DNA from 3 places in the Sphingomonas sp. Leaf4 genome. Region 3 is predicted to be linked to each of the others. Evidence: riboswitches for the same ligand, from Rfam matches in the RefSeq annotation. Region 3 holds a riboswitch; each other region holds the start of a gene.
The links. Region 3 has a riboswitch for cobalamin ahead of LRA89_RS16210 (putative oxygenase MesX). Riboswitches for the same ligand answer to the same signal wherever they lie in the genome.
Positions count from the first base shown of each region.

Region 1: another riboswitch for cobalamin. It lies ahead of LRA89_RS20225 (acyl-CoA thioesterase); the one in region 3 lies ahead of LRA89_RS16210 (putative oxygenase MesX).
Region 2: another riboswitch for cobalamin. It lies ahead of LRA89_RS17085 (TonB-dependent receptor plug domain-containing protein); the one in region 3 lies ahead of LRA89_RS16210 (putative oxygenase MesX).

Region 1 covers NZ_CAKLBB010000026.1:6,158-10,540, reverse strand. Annotated here, with positions in the region: gene LRA89_RS20235 (acyl-[ACP]--phospholipid O-acyltransferase) at 1-1,088, opposite strand, end outside; gene LRA89_RS20230 (TetR/AcrR family transcriptional regulator) at 1,241-1,834, shown strand; gene LRA89_RS20225 (acyl-CoA thioesterase) at 1,893-2,678, opposite strand; cobalamin riboswitch at 2,785-2,990, opposite strand; gene LRA89_RS20220 (amidase) at 3,020-4,383, opposite strand, start outside.
Region 2 covers NZ_CAKLBB010000012.1:101,894-106,276, reverse strand. Annotated here, with positions in the region: gene LRA89_RS17090 (ABC transporter substrate-binding protein) at 1-59, shown strand, start outside; gene LRA89_RS17085 (TonB-dependent receptor plug domain-containing protein) at 32-1,963, opposite strand; cobalamin riboswitch at 2,152-2,373, opposite strand; gene kduI (5-dehydro-4-deoxy-D-glucuronate isomerase) at 2,730-3,569, shown strand; gene kduD (2-dehydro-3-deoxy-D-gluconate 5-dehydrogenase KduD) at 3,583-4,338, shown strand; gene LRA89_RS17070 (sugar kinase) at 4,335-4,383, shown strand, end outside.
Region 3 covers NZ_CAKLBB010000011.1:35,791-40,173, reverse strand. Annotated here, with positions in the region: gene LRA89_RS16220 (RNA ligase RtcB family protein) at 1-783, shown strand, start outside; gene prfH (peptide chain release factor H) at 780-1,409, shown strand; cobalamin riboswitch at 1,451-1,673, shown strand; gene LRA89_RS16210 (putative oxygenase MesX) at 1,801-2,778, shown strand; gene LRA89_RS16205 (methionine synthase) at 2,975-4,009, shown strand; gene LRA89_RS16200 (bile acid:sodium symporter family protein) at 4,006-4,383, shown strand, end outside.

The DNA of each region.
Region 1 (4,383 bases), on a different contig from region 3:
TCGGCGGGTTCGCTGTGGACCTGCAGGATGGCATAGAGCGGCACGATGAACACCCCACCCGACAGTGCGATGCCCGCCAGCGCGACAAGGATATGCCAACTGCCCGGTGTGGTGAGAAACGCCGGCACGTCCGCGCCCGCCACGCCCGGCGCGAAGCCGCGCGTCGCGATCCACAGGTCGATCAGGAACACCGCCATGCCCAGCGCCGCCGCCGGAACGTAGCGCGCCGACACTTCGCCGCCGAGCAGCTTGTTGACGACCAGCGAACCAGTCGCGACCGACACCGAGAACACCAGCAGGAACAGTGTCACCACCCCTGCCCCGGCGTGCAGCGTGCCGCTGACCAGCGGTGCGAATTCGGACAGCAGGATCGCGCCGATCGCGAAGAACCAGCTAATGCCGAGGATCGCCAGCCACACCCCGCGCCCGGCCCGCGCGACCGACAGGATGTCCCAGGTGCCACGCCACAGGTTGCGGTCGATCCGCACCCCCGGCGCCTGCGACGGGGCGGACGGAACGGCAAGGCTGACGAGGAAGCCGAGCACGGCGATGCCGACCGCCACCAGGCCCGCCTCCCATGCCGGAAGGATGCCGCCGAGCAACTGCCCGCCGAGGATCGCGAGGAACGTCCCCGCCTCGATCAGCCCGGTGCCGCCCATCAGTTCATGGCTGCCGAGCTGTTGCGGCAGGATCGAATATTTGACCGGCCCGAACAGCGTCGAGTGCACCCCCATCAGGAACAGGCAGGTCAGCAGCACCGGCACCGACTGAAACCAGAAACCGGCCAGCGCCAGCGTCATGATCGCGATCTCGGCCGCCTTGATCCAGCGGATCAGCCGCGCCTTGTCCCATTTGTCGGCCAACTGCCCGGCCAGCGCCGACAGCAGGAAATAGGGCAGGATGAACAGCCCGGTCGCCACCGTCGCCAGCAGCTCCGCCTTGTCGGGCGCGGCGCGGTACAGCGTGAAATTGGCCAGGAACAGCAGCGCGAACTTCAACAGATTGTCGTTGAACGCGCCCAGGAACTGGACGGCGAACAACGGTGCGAAGCGGCGCTTGCCCAGCAGCGACAGATCAGGTGCGGACATGATCAAAAGCTCCCTCGAACGTGAGCGATAGCGGCAAAAGCTTAACGGGACCGGCCGGGCCGATCCGATTACGAGTCGCGATCATAATGATAAATGAGCATCGCTCAATATAATAATTGGACGGCGCTCAATTTTAGTTTTAGAAAGGGGGCATGGGCCGCCGATCCGATCATAGCCGCAGCGAACTCGAAACCCTGATCCTCGACGCCGGGTCCGGCCTTGTCGCCGAAGTGGGGTTGAGCGGCTTTTCGGCACGCGAGGTGGCACGGCGGATCGGCTATTCGATCGGCACGATCCACAATGTCCACGGCACCGCCGACCGGCTGATCGCGGCGATCAATACCCGCAGCTTCGGGCTGTGGGCGGCGTATCTGGAAGAACGGCTGGCAGCCGGCGATGGCGATCGGATCGCGGCGCTGGTCGACGGCTATTTCGGTTTCGCGCGCGAGCACACCCATTTGTGGACGGCGATCTACGACCACCGCCTGCCGCCCGACATGAATCTGAGCGAAGCGGATGAGACCGGGCGCGGCCTGCTCACCAAGATCGTCGTGCAGGAGGTCGCCGGGGCGCTCGGCCGGCCGATCGACGACGCGGTGGTCGCACTTGCCCGCTCGCTGATCGCCACCGTTCACGGCCACTGCGCCTTCGCGATCAGCGGCGCATGGGAATTGATGGGCGAGGCTGCACCCGAAGCCGCCGCGCTGGCGCGCGTGCGCGAAACGCTGGCGGCGGCAGGGGGGTAGCGGCCGATCACGCTACCTCGAAACCAACGTCCTTTGCCAAGGCGACGGTTTCACCAGCCTAACCGCCGGAAAACGGCGTCGCCCGGCCAGCCGCATCGACGCTGACCATCGTGAACAGCGCGGTGGCGGCGTGCCGCCTTGCCCCGGTCAGCAGGTCCTCGGCGGCGAGGTCGACGCCGATCCGTACCGAACTGCGCCCCGCCATCCGCACCTGCGCGCTCAGCTCGACCATTTCGCCCTCGCGGATCGGCGAGGTGAAATCGATCCGGTCCGATGCCGCCATCACCATCACCCCGCGCGCATGGCGGGTCGAGGCGATGAACGCGGCCTTGCCCATCATTTTCAGCGCATCGCCACCATACAGCGTGCCGTAATGGCTGGTCTGCGTGGGGAACACGATGTCGACCATGCGCAGCACGTCGGTCGGTTCCTCGTCATACGCCGGCACCGGCGGCAGCGGCAGGCGAACCCCGCCATCCTTCACCGCGACCAGCGTGAAGCGCCCGCGCGTACACAGCCGCCGCTCACCCGACACCGGCGCCTCGGCGACCAGCTCGACCTCGACGTCGAGCGAACTGGTGCCGACCCGCACGACCCGCCCGGTCACTTCCACAATGTCGCCGTGGCGGGCGGGCTGCGCGAAATCGATCTTCTGCGACGATGCGGTGACGAACGACGCGCGGCCATGGCGCGAGGCGGCGAGGAACGCGACCTTATCCATATGCGCCAGCGCCACCCCGCCGAACAGCGTGCCGTGATGGTTGGTATCGCCGGGAAAGACGATGTCGACCAGCCGGACGGGGCTGGCCGGCGGTTGCAGGTCGAAGGATGGGGTGTCGGTCACGGGCGTTCTCGATACTGGAGCGGAGACGCGGACCGGACGCGATGCGATACCGCCGGACACACCGACGGCGGGCGATGACGCGACCCGACCGGGCACCCCGCCGGTGAGTGGTATGGCGTCCAAGGCAGGTCTCCTGGCTCGCGGGTCGGTGCGGAGCGACCCGGCCTTCCCAGCACGCGAGGCACCAGTGACACGCAGGGGGTCGTCCACTCGCCGCTTACAGTTGCGGGGGCAGCGCCGGCATCGCACCGGCTTCCCGTCTTAGCTCCGCCCGGCGACGCCGGCCGAAGAACCTCGAACCCCCTGCCCTTCGGCCGGTGCGTCCCCCGCGTCAACCGCGATCAGTCGCGCGCCGTCCCCGGATTGTCGGGCACATGCTCGGCATAGGTCGGCGCGACCCGCGCGGCGGCGGCCTGTTCATAGGCATAGCCCGCGCCGATCAGCAGCGCATCGCTGTTCGCCGTTCCGATGAACGACAGCCCGACCGGCAGGCCAAGCGCCAGCCCCATCGGCACCGTCAGATGCGGATAGCCCGACATCGCCGGCAACTGGCTGGCCGACGGGCCGGAGAACTGGTCGCCGTTCACCGGGTCCGACAGCCATGGCAGCCCATAGGTCGGCGACACGATCGCCTGCGCGTTCGCCGCCGTCAGCACGCCGTCGATCGCGCCCGCCGCCCGCGCCTGCCCATCGCTGCGCGCTTTGCGATAGGCGGGATCGTCCAGCCCCGGCATCGCCTGCGCCGCGACGAACAGCTCCTGCCCGAAATAGCGATGCTCGCGTGGCGCTTCGCGTTCGTTGAAGGCGATCACGTCGGCCAGCGTCCGGGTCCGCACACTCGCCGGGGTCGTCGCCAGATAGGCGTCGAGGTCGGCCTTCAACTCGGCCTTGAGCACCGTCAGCTCCTGCTCGCCCAGTCCCGGCAGGTCGGGCAGCGTCGCCTCCACCAGCACCGCGCCCGCGCCGCGCAGGCAACCGAGCGCACGGTCATAGGCGTCGGCCAGCGCCTTGGGCATCGCCGGGCGCAACACCGCGATCCGCATGCCGCGCAGCGCGCCCGCCGACAGGCCGGCGGCATAGTCGCGCCGCCGGGTGTCGGCACTCTGCGTCGCCGGGTCGGCGGGGTCGCTGCCAGCCATCGCGGTCATCAGCAGCGCCACGTCGCGCACGCTGCGTCCCATCGGCCCTGGCGTATCCTGGCTATGGCTGATCGGCACGACATGCGTCCGGCTGACGAGGCCGATCGTCGGTTTCAGCCCGACCAGCCCGTTCATCGCCGAGGGACAGACGACCGACCCGTCGGTTTCGGTGCCCACCCCGATCGCCGCGAAACTGGCGGCGATCGCCGCGCCGGTGCCCGACGACGACCCGCACGACGTCCGATCGAGCGCATAGGGATTGCGCACAAGACCGCCGACCGCGCTCCACCCGCTCATCGAGGCGTTCGAGCGGATGTTGGCCCATTCCGACAGGTTGGTCTTGCCGAGGATCACCGCGCCCGCCGCGCGCAGCCGCGCGACGACCGGCGCATCGCGCCCGGTGCGATTGTCGGCGAGCGCGAGGCTGCCGGCCGTCGTCGCATTCTCGCGCGTCTCGATATTGTCCTTGATGAGCACCGGTATACCGTGGAGCGGTCCACGGAACTGCCCGGCGCGCCGCTCGGCATCGCGGGCGCGCGCCTCGGCGACTGCCTGCGGGTTGATCG
Region 2 (4,383 bases), on a different contig from region 3:
CCGATGCGGTGCGTTCGGCGGCGAGCCATCGTCAGAAGCCGGCGCGGATGCCGGCATAGGCCGCGCGGCCCGGCGTGCGATAGGTGAACACGTCCTCGTACTTGGCGGCGAAGAGGTTCTCGACCCGCGCGAAGGCGCGCAGCGCCCCCATGATCCGTGCATCGGCGGCGAAGTTCACCAGCGTATAATCGTCCAGTCGCACGCGCGGCCCCAGCGGCAGGTTGGTGAAGTTCGAATCGAAGCTCTTGCCGTTATAGCGCGCGGTCAGCGTCGCGCCGAACGCATCGCCCGCCGCTGCCCAGGTCAGGTTCGCCGATCCGATATGCGGCGGCCGGCGCACTTCCTCGCGCCCCGCCTCGATCGCGTCGAGATAGGTATAGGCGAGGTCGGCAACGAAGCCGTAGCCCAGCGGCGCATGCGCGAACAGCTCGACCCCGCGCTGGCGCGAGCGCGTCGTCCGGTTGGCGGGCGACACGACGAAGCTCGGCGAAAAGGTCGAATAGATCTCGTCGCGCAGCACCGAACGGAACAGCGTCGCGCCCACGCGCACGCCGGCGGCCGGGGTCAGGTCGACGCCGCCCTCGATGCCTTGCGACGTTTCGGGCTTCAGGTTCGGATTGCCGATGAAGCTGCGCGGATCGAAGCCGAACAGTTCATAATTGGTCGGGTTCTTGATGCCCGATCCAGCGGCGGCGCGGACGCGCACCAGCGGCGACAGCGCATAGCTGCCACGCACCCGCCACGTCGTCGCATCCTCGAACCGGTTGTTCAGGTCGCGGCGGATCGACGCGCCGAAGCCCGCCTTGTCGCCGACGCGCAGGTCATATTCGCCGACGATGCCGGTGTTGTCGGTGCTGCGGCCGAGGTTGGCGGGCGAGGGCGCGAACACCGCGACCGACCGGAACCGCTCACGCTCGAAATCGGCGGCGACGGTAAAGGCGTGGGTCAACGTGCCCGCGACCAGTCGATAGGTCGAATCATACGCCGCCTTGAACCGCTCGCCGCGATTGTCGGAGGTCAGGTTTCCATCGGTGCGGCTGTTGCGATGGGTGTCGTTCAACTGGACGGTCGCCGCCTGCGTCCACGCCTCGTCCATCAGATCGAGTTCGGCGCGGGCCAGCCCCAGGAAGCTGCGCGAGGTCGTGCTGTCGCTGCCGTCGACCACGAAGCCATAGGTGGGCGAGGTGAAGTCGAAATCCTGCGGGTTGGTATCGGCCTGCAACCGCGCATAACGGCCCGTCGCGAACAGGCGCAGATTGGGGGCGAGCTCATAGGCGAGCTTGCCCGCGAGCTGGCGGTTGCCGGCGCTCAGGTCACGGTCGCCGATGCCACGCCGCGCCGATGGCGTGCCGTCGGTGTCGAGGAACGCGCCCGACAGGACATAGTCGAGGCCGCTCGCCACGCCGCCGATCCGCGCCGCGCCGCTGACGGTGCCGAACGACCCGCCCTCGATCCGCCCGCGCACGCCCGGCGCGTCGGCACCATTGGCGGTGATGTAATGGATCACGCCGCCGATCGCGTCCGAGCCATAGGTCGCCGACTGCTGGCCGCGCAGCACCTCGATCCGGGCGACGTCGTCGGCGATCAGTGTCGAGAAATCGAACTCGCCGAGGAACGGGTCGGACGCCTCGATCCCGTCGATCAGGACCAACGTGTGGTTCGCCTCGGTCCCGCGCAGCCGCACCTGGGTGAAGCCGCCGACCCCGCCCGACCGGCTGACCGCCACGCCCGGCACGTCGCGCAGGATGTCGCTGACGACACGGGTCTGGCGGTTCTCCAGATCCTCTGCGCCCAGCAGCGTGTAGCTCGACCCAAGCAGGTCGGCGGGCGTGCCATCCAATGCGCGGGTGCCGGTGACGATGATCGGGTCGGCCTCGTCGACCGGCGTATCGCCCGGCAACGCCTGGGCAAAGGCGGACGCGCTGGCGAGCAGCGCGGTCAGGGTCAGCGTGGTCTTCAACATCTGGTCTTCCCCGGGGATGCGCAGGAGCGACACGGCGGGGCGGGCCGCATCGCTGCGGCCATGGGTGGCGCGGCCGACGGCACCCCCCTGGCGCGCGGACCCACGACCAACCCCGGTGCGGCCCCCGCCGCGCATGGGTTCGTCGCTCCACACGGAGAACCGGCCCCGGCCTCCACTGGGCCAAAGGCAGAAGCGACCACGCGCCGGCAGGTCTCCTGGCTCGCGGGTCGTCGCGCGGGTCTGACGCCTTCCCGGGAAACCCCAGTGGCTGTCGATCCCTGTTCGGGGACCAACGTGCAGTCGCGCTCACCGCTCACAGTTGCAGGGACAGCCGCGGTCTTGGGGACAGGTCCCCGCACCGCATTCCCGTTTTAAGCTCCCGAAGGAACACCGGCGTGCATCGGCCCCGGATTTTGCCGGAACCGGCGCGGCCTCTACGCGGCCGGCCCGGCCATGGCAAGCAACCGGCCGGGGGCAGTTTGGGGAAACCGGTGTCAGAATCGCGAAGTTGAACACGCGCATTTCACCGGTTTTGGAATTTTCTGTTCGCATTGTGGAAGCGGAGTTCATCCATCGGAATTTACGCCGTGGAATGCCACAAATCGCGGATTTCCAACGATCTCCCGAACGACGGCCGGACGCTCCGCAAAAACCGGTCGACGCGGGCGGCAGGCGGCATTAGGACAGGGTTTATCGAGTTCAACGCACAGCGCCGGCAGCGGGGAACACCCCGATTGATACCGGTTTCCCACGTCAGGAGAGAGCCATGTTCGACCGCACCTATTACGCCACCCATCCCGACATGATGGAATGCGTCTCGAACGAGGAATTGCGCGACCGCTATCTGATCGAAGGCCTGTTCCGTGAGGGCGAATGCGTCCTGAACTACACCCACGCCGACCGTTTCGTGATCGGCGGCGTCGCGGTGGGCGATGCTCCGGTCAAGCTCCCGACCCAGACCGAACCGAAGTCGGCGGAGGGGCATCCGTTTCTCGAACGCCGCGAAATGGCGGTGGTCAACGTCGGCGACGCCGAGGGCACGCTGACCGTCGACGGCGAGAGCTTCACGCTCGGCAACAAGGACTGCGTCTACGTCACCATGGGTGCGACCGACGTCGAATTCGGCGGGCAGGGCGCGCGCTTCTACATCGCATCGTGCCCGGCGCACAGAGGCTTCACCACCCGCAAGCTCGGCATCGCCGATGCCAATGCGCTGGAGCGCGGCAGCCTGGAGGAATCGAACGAGCGGACGATCTTCCAGCTCGTCATCCCCGGCGTGTGTGATTCGGCGCAGCTCGTCATGGGCCTGACCGTGCTCAAGCCCGGCAGCGTGTGGAACACCATGCCCCCGCACATCCACGAGCGCCGCAGCGAAATCTATTTCTACTTCGAACTGCCGACCGAGAACGACAAGGTGTTCCACTACATGGGCGAAGGCGAAGCGATGCGCCACATCGTCATGGGCAACGAGGAAGCCGTCATCAGCCCGCCATGGTCGGTCCACATGGGGTCGGGCACCCGCGCCTATGCCTTCATCTGGGCGATGGCCGGCGAGAACCAGGACTATACCGACATGAAGGTCCTCGACATCTGCCAGCTCGCGTAAAGGGTTGAGAACGATGGTAAACCCCTTCGACCTCACCGGCCGCGTCGCGGCGATCACCGGAGCCAACACCGGCATCGGCCAGGCAATCGCGCTGGCGCTCGCCGCCGCCGGGGCCGATGTCGCGCTGATCGGTCGCACGCCCGCGACCGACACGGCGAACAAGGCGCGTGCGCTCGGGCGCAAGGCGGAAATCGTCTCCGCCGACCTGTCGACCATCGCGCCCGTACAGGGTGTCGTCGAGCAGACGCTCGACACGCTCGGCGGGCTCGACATCCTCGTCAACAACGCCGGCATCATCCGCCGCAACGACAGCCTCGACTTCACCGAAGAGGACTGGGACGCGGTCATCGACACCAACCTCAAATCGGTTTTCTTCCTCAGCCAAGCCGCCGGCCGCCATATGGTGGCGCAGGGGCGGGGCAAGGTCATCAACATCGCCTCGATGCTGACCTTTCAGGGCGGGGTGCGCGTGCCGAGCTACACCGCGTCCAAATCGGGCATCGGCGGCCTCACCAAGCTGCTGGCGAACGAATGGGCGGCCAAGGGCGTCAACGTGAACGCCATCGCGCCCGGCTATATCGCCACCAACAACACCGCCGCGTTGCAGGCGGACGAGACGCGCAACCGCCAGATCCTTGAACGCATCCCGGCGGCGCGCTGGGGCGATGCCGGCGATCTGGGCGGGGCGGCGGTATTCCTTGCCTCGGCTGCCTCCGACTATGTAAACGGCCATGTCCTGGCGGTCGATGGGGGGTGGCTCGCGCGATGATCCTGTGTTTCGGGGAACTGTTGCTGCGGCTGACCGCGCCGGGCC
Region 3 (4,383 bases):
GATGCCGCCGAGCGGTTGGCGGCGGCGGGGCTGCCGGTGATCGCGGGCGAGGCGCTGGGCACGATCGGCGGCGGCAATCACTTCGCCGAGCTGCTGCGCGTCGAACAGACGTTCGTCGCCGACGCGCCGCTCGATACCGCTGCGGTCCATCTGATGGTCCACAGCGGATCGCGCGGGCTGGGCCAGGCGATCCTCGACAATCACCGCGCCCGCCACAATGTCGCCGGGCTGATCGCGGGCGAGGCGGCGGGCGATGCCTATCTGGCGGCGCATGACGATGCGATACGCTGGGCGATCCTGAACCGCGCGGCCATCGCCGAACGGTTCCTCGACCGGATCGGCGGCGACGGCGTGCGCCTGCTCGACATCTGCCACAACAGCGTCACGCCGTATCGGGGCGGGTGGCTCCACCGCAAGGGCGCGGCACCCGCCGATCGGGGGATGATCGTCATCCCCGGATCGCGCGGCGACCTGACCTATCTCGTCCGGCCGATCGATGCCCGTGCGGGCGAGGCGCTCCATTCGCTGGCGCATGGTGCCGGCCGCAAATGGAGCCGGAGCGAGGCGCGCGGCAGATTGTCGGGCCGCTTCCGCATCGCCGACCTCGAACGGACCAAACTCGGCAGCCGCGTCATCTGCGAGGATCGCGACCTGATCTATGAGGAGGCCCCGCAGGCGTACAAGGACATCCATCAGGTGGTGCGCGACCTGACCGATGCCGAACTGGTCGAACCGGTCGCCACGCTCCGCCCGCTGCTCACCTACAAGACGAGGCGGCCATGAGCGAGATCATCCTGCACCTCTCCGCCGGTCAGGGGCCGGCGGAGTGCGAATGGGTCGTCGGCCGACTGGTCCGGGTCTGGGCGCGCGAGGCGGCGGCGGCGGGCCTCGTGTGCGAACCGGTCGAGCCGGTCGGCGATGCCGCCGCGTCGGTGCTGTTGCGGGTGGCGGGCGACGGCGCGGAAGCGTTCGTCGCCGCGCGGTGCGGCACGATCCGCTGGATCGGGGCCAGTACGCTTCGCCCGCTCCACCGGCGGCGCAACTGGTTCGTCGCCGCGACCCGCGCGCCCGCCGACGGCGACGTGCCCGCGCTGCGCGACGCCGACATCCGCTACCAGACGCTGCGCGCGTCGGGGCCGGGCGGCCAGCATGTCAACAAGACCGACAGCGCGGTGCGCGCCACCCATAGCCCGACCGGCCTCACCGCCTTTTCGCAGGAGCAGCGATCCCAGTTCGCCAACCGCAGGATCGCCCGGCTGAAACTCGCTTTGCTGTTTGACGCGCTGCGCGACGACCGCGACGCCAGCGACCAGCGTACCCTGTGGACACGCAACCGCGAGCTGGAGCGCGGCAACGCGGTCCGCACCTATCGCGGGGACCGGTTCGTATTCGACCATTCAACGATATAAACATATCTTTATATCGTCATTGACAGTCGTCGGGCGATGGTGTTGAAGGCGGTTGTCGAGGTTCCCCGTTCCAGCGATGGCGACGGGGCTAAGACGGGAAGCCGGTGATGTCTTGTCAGGGCAAAATCCGGCGCTGCCCCCGCAACTGTAAGCGGTGAGCGGCGGTTCCTTTTCGTGTCACTGGGCTTTTGACGAAGCCCGGGAAGGCCGGAACCGCCGTGTCGACCCGTGAGCCAGGAGACCTGCCTCCGACGCCATATGTTCCTCGGACGGGGGTTCCTCCGGTGGATCGCGCTTCGACGCCACGGCCCTGCGGCAATCGCCGTCCGGGTCGCGTCACGCCCTGCGCGTTCTGCCGTCGGCGCCCCCGTCCGGCAAAAGCAGGTGAGTCATGGCCGACGGCGGGTGTAGTTTCACGATCAGCAGCATGCCTTTCGACGAGGACTATCGGCCCGTCGACAACACGCGCATCACCACCAATTTCGCCAATCTGGCGCGCGGCGAACGGTGCCGCGAAAACCTGCGCAATACGCTGGCGATGATCGACAATCGCTTCAACACGCTGATGCACTGGGACAATCCGGCCGGCGACCGCTACGGCCTCGACCTCGACATCGTGTCGGCTGCGCTGACGATCGACGACGACGGGCGCGACCGGGCGTTTCCGCTGATCGAGGTGCTGCAGACGACGATCGTCGACAAGGTCGGCGGCGAGCGCGTGCCCGGCATGGTCGGCAACAATTTCTCCTCCTATGTCCGCGATTATGATTTCAGCGTGGTGCTGCCCGACCATCTGAAGCAGCATGGCGCCGGCGCGCCGGTGCGCTTCGGCGAACTGCACGGCAAGCTGTTCAAGCTGTTCCTGCACTCGGCGGCCTATCGCGAGCGGTTCGCCAAGCCGCCGGTCATCTGCCTCAGCGTATCGAGCCGCGAGGTGTATCACCGCAGCGCCAACGTCCATCCGATCCTGGGGGTCGAATATCGCAACGACCGGTCGTCGCCGACCGATGCCTATTTCGCGAAGATGGGGCTGAAGGCGCGCTATTTCATGCCGCCACACGCGGTCGCGCCGCTCGCCTTCTATCACAGCGGCGATCTGGTCGGCGATTACACCAACCTCGAACTCGCCAGCACGGTCGCGACGATGGAGACGTTCCAGAAAATCTATCGCCCCGAAATCTACAACGCCAATTCGGTCGCGGCGGAATGCTATCGCCCCAGCCTGACGTGGCAGGATTATTCGCTGACCCGCATCGTCTACGACCGCGAGGAACGCGCCCGACTGGCGGTCGAACAGGGCCGCTTCGCCGAGGAACAGCTCATCGCCCCGCACGGCGCGCTGCTCGAACGGCTGTTCTCGGACGCATAGGCCGGGTTCGGCGTCTCCCCTCCCTGACAAGGGAGGGGGCGGGGGTGGGTCGGCCGGTTGGGCGCGCTCCCGTTTCCTCGCAGGCCGACCCACCCCCAGCCCCTCCCTTGTCAGGGAGGGGAGCAGCGGTTCCGGCGTTCCGGGTCGAAGGTCGACCGGACGCAAGAGCGGCACCACGAATACAGGACACCCGATCATGACGATGTTGTTGCCGACCACCACTGCGGGCAGTCTGCCCAAACCGCTCTGGCTGGCCGAACCGGAAACCTTGTGGTCGCCGTGGAAGCTCGAAGGCGACGAACTGGTCGCGGGCAAGCGCGACGCGCTGCGCCTCGCGGTCGAGGATCAGCGGCAGGCGGGCATCGCCATCGTCGGCGACGGCGAACAGACGCGCCAGCATTTCGTGACGACCTTCGTCGAGCATCTGGACGGCGTCGATTTCGAGAAGCGCGAGGTGATGCGCATCCGCAACCGCTACGACGCCAGCGTGCCGAGCGTGGTCGGCGCGGTGTCGCGGCCGAAACCGGTGTTCGTCGACGACGCGCGCTTCCTGCGCGCGCAGACCACGCAGCCGATCAAATGGACGCTGCCGGGTCCGATGACGATGATCGACACGCTGTACGACGGCCATTACCGCAGCCGCGAGAAGCTGGCATGGGAATTCGCCTGCATCCTGAACGACGAGGCGCGCGAGCTGGAGGCGGTGGGCGTCGACATCATCCAGTTCGACGAACCGGCGTTCAACGTGTTCTTCGACGAGGCGAACGACTGGGGCATCGCCACGCTCGAACGCGCGGCGCAGGGGCTGAAGGCGCGGACCGCCGTTCACATCTGCTATGGCTATGGCATCAAGGCCAATACCGAATGGAAGAAGACGCTGGGGTCGCAGTGGCGGCAATATGAGGAAACCTTCCCCAACCTGCAGCGCTCGTCGATCGACATCATCTCGCTCGAATGTCACAATTCGCGCGTGCCGATGGAGCTGATCGAGCTGGTGCGCGGCAAGACGGTGATGGTCGGCGCGATCGACGTGGCGAGCGACGCGATCGAGACGCCCGAGGAAGTCGCCGACACGCTGCGCCGGGCGCTGGCGTTCGTCGATGCCGACAAATTATATCCCGCGACGAATTGCGGCATGGCCCCGCTGTCGCAGGGCGTGGCGCGCGGCAAGCTGAACGCGCTGTGCGCGGGCGCGGCGATCGTCCGCGCCGAACTGGGGGACCACGGTTGACGACACTCCTGCGCCGGCTGCGCCCCGACGGCTATATCGTCGCGATCATGGGCATGGTCGCGCTCGCCGCGCTGTTCCCCGCGCGCGGGCCGGCGAAGGACCTGCTCGATCTGGTGGTGCATGGCGCCATCGCGCTGCTGTTCTTCCTGTATGGCGCGCGGCTGTCGCGGCAGGCGATCTGGGTAGGCATGCTGCACTGGCGGTTGCAGGCGCTGGTGTTCGCCACGACCTTCGCCGTCTTTCCGCTGATCGGCCTGGGCATGATGGCCGCGCTCAAGGGCCATGTCGACGACGGGCTCGTCACCGGGCTGGTGTTCGTCGCGCTGCTGCCCTCGACGGTGCAGTCGTCGATCGCCTTCACCTCGATCGCGCGC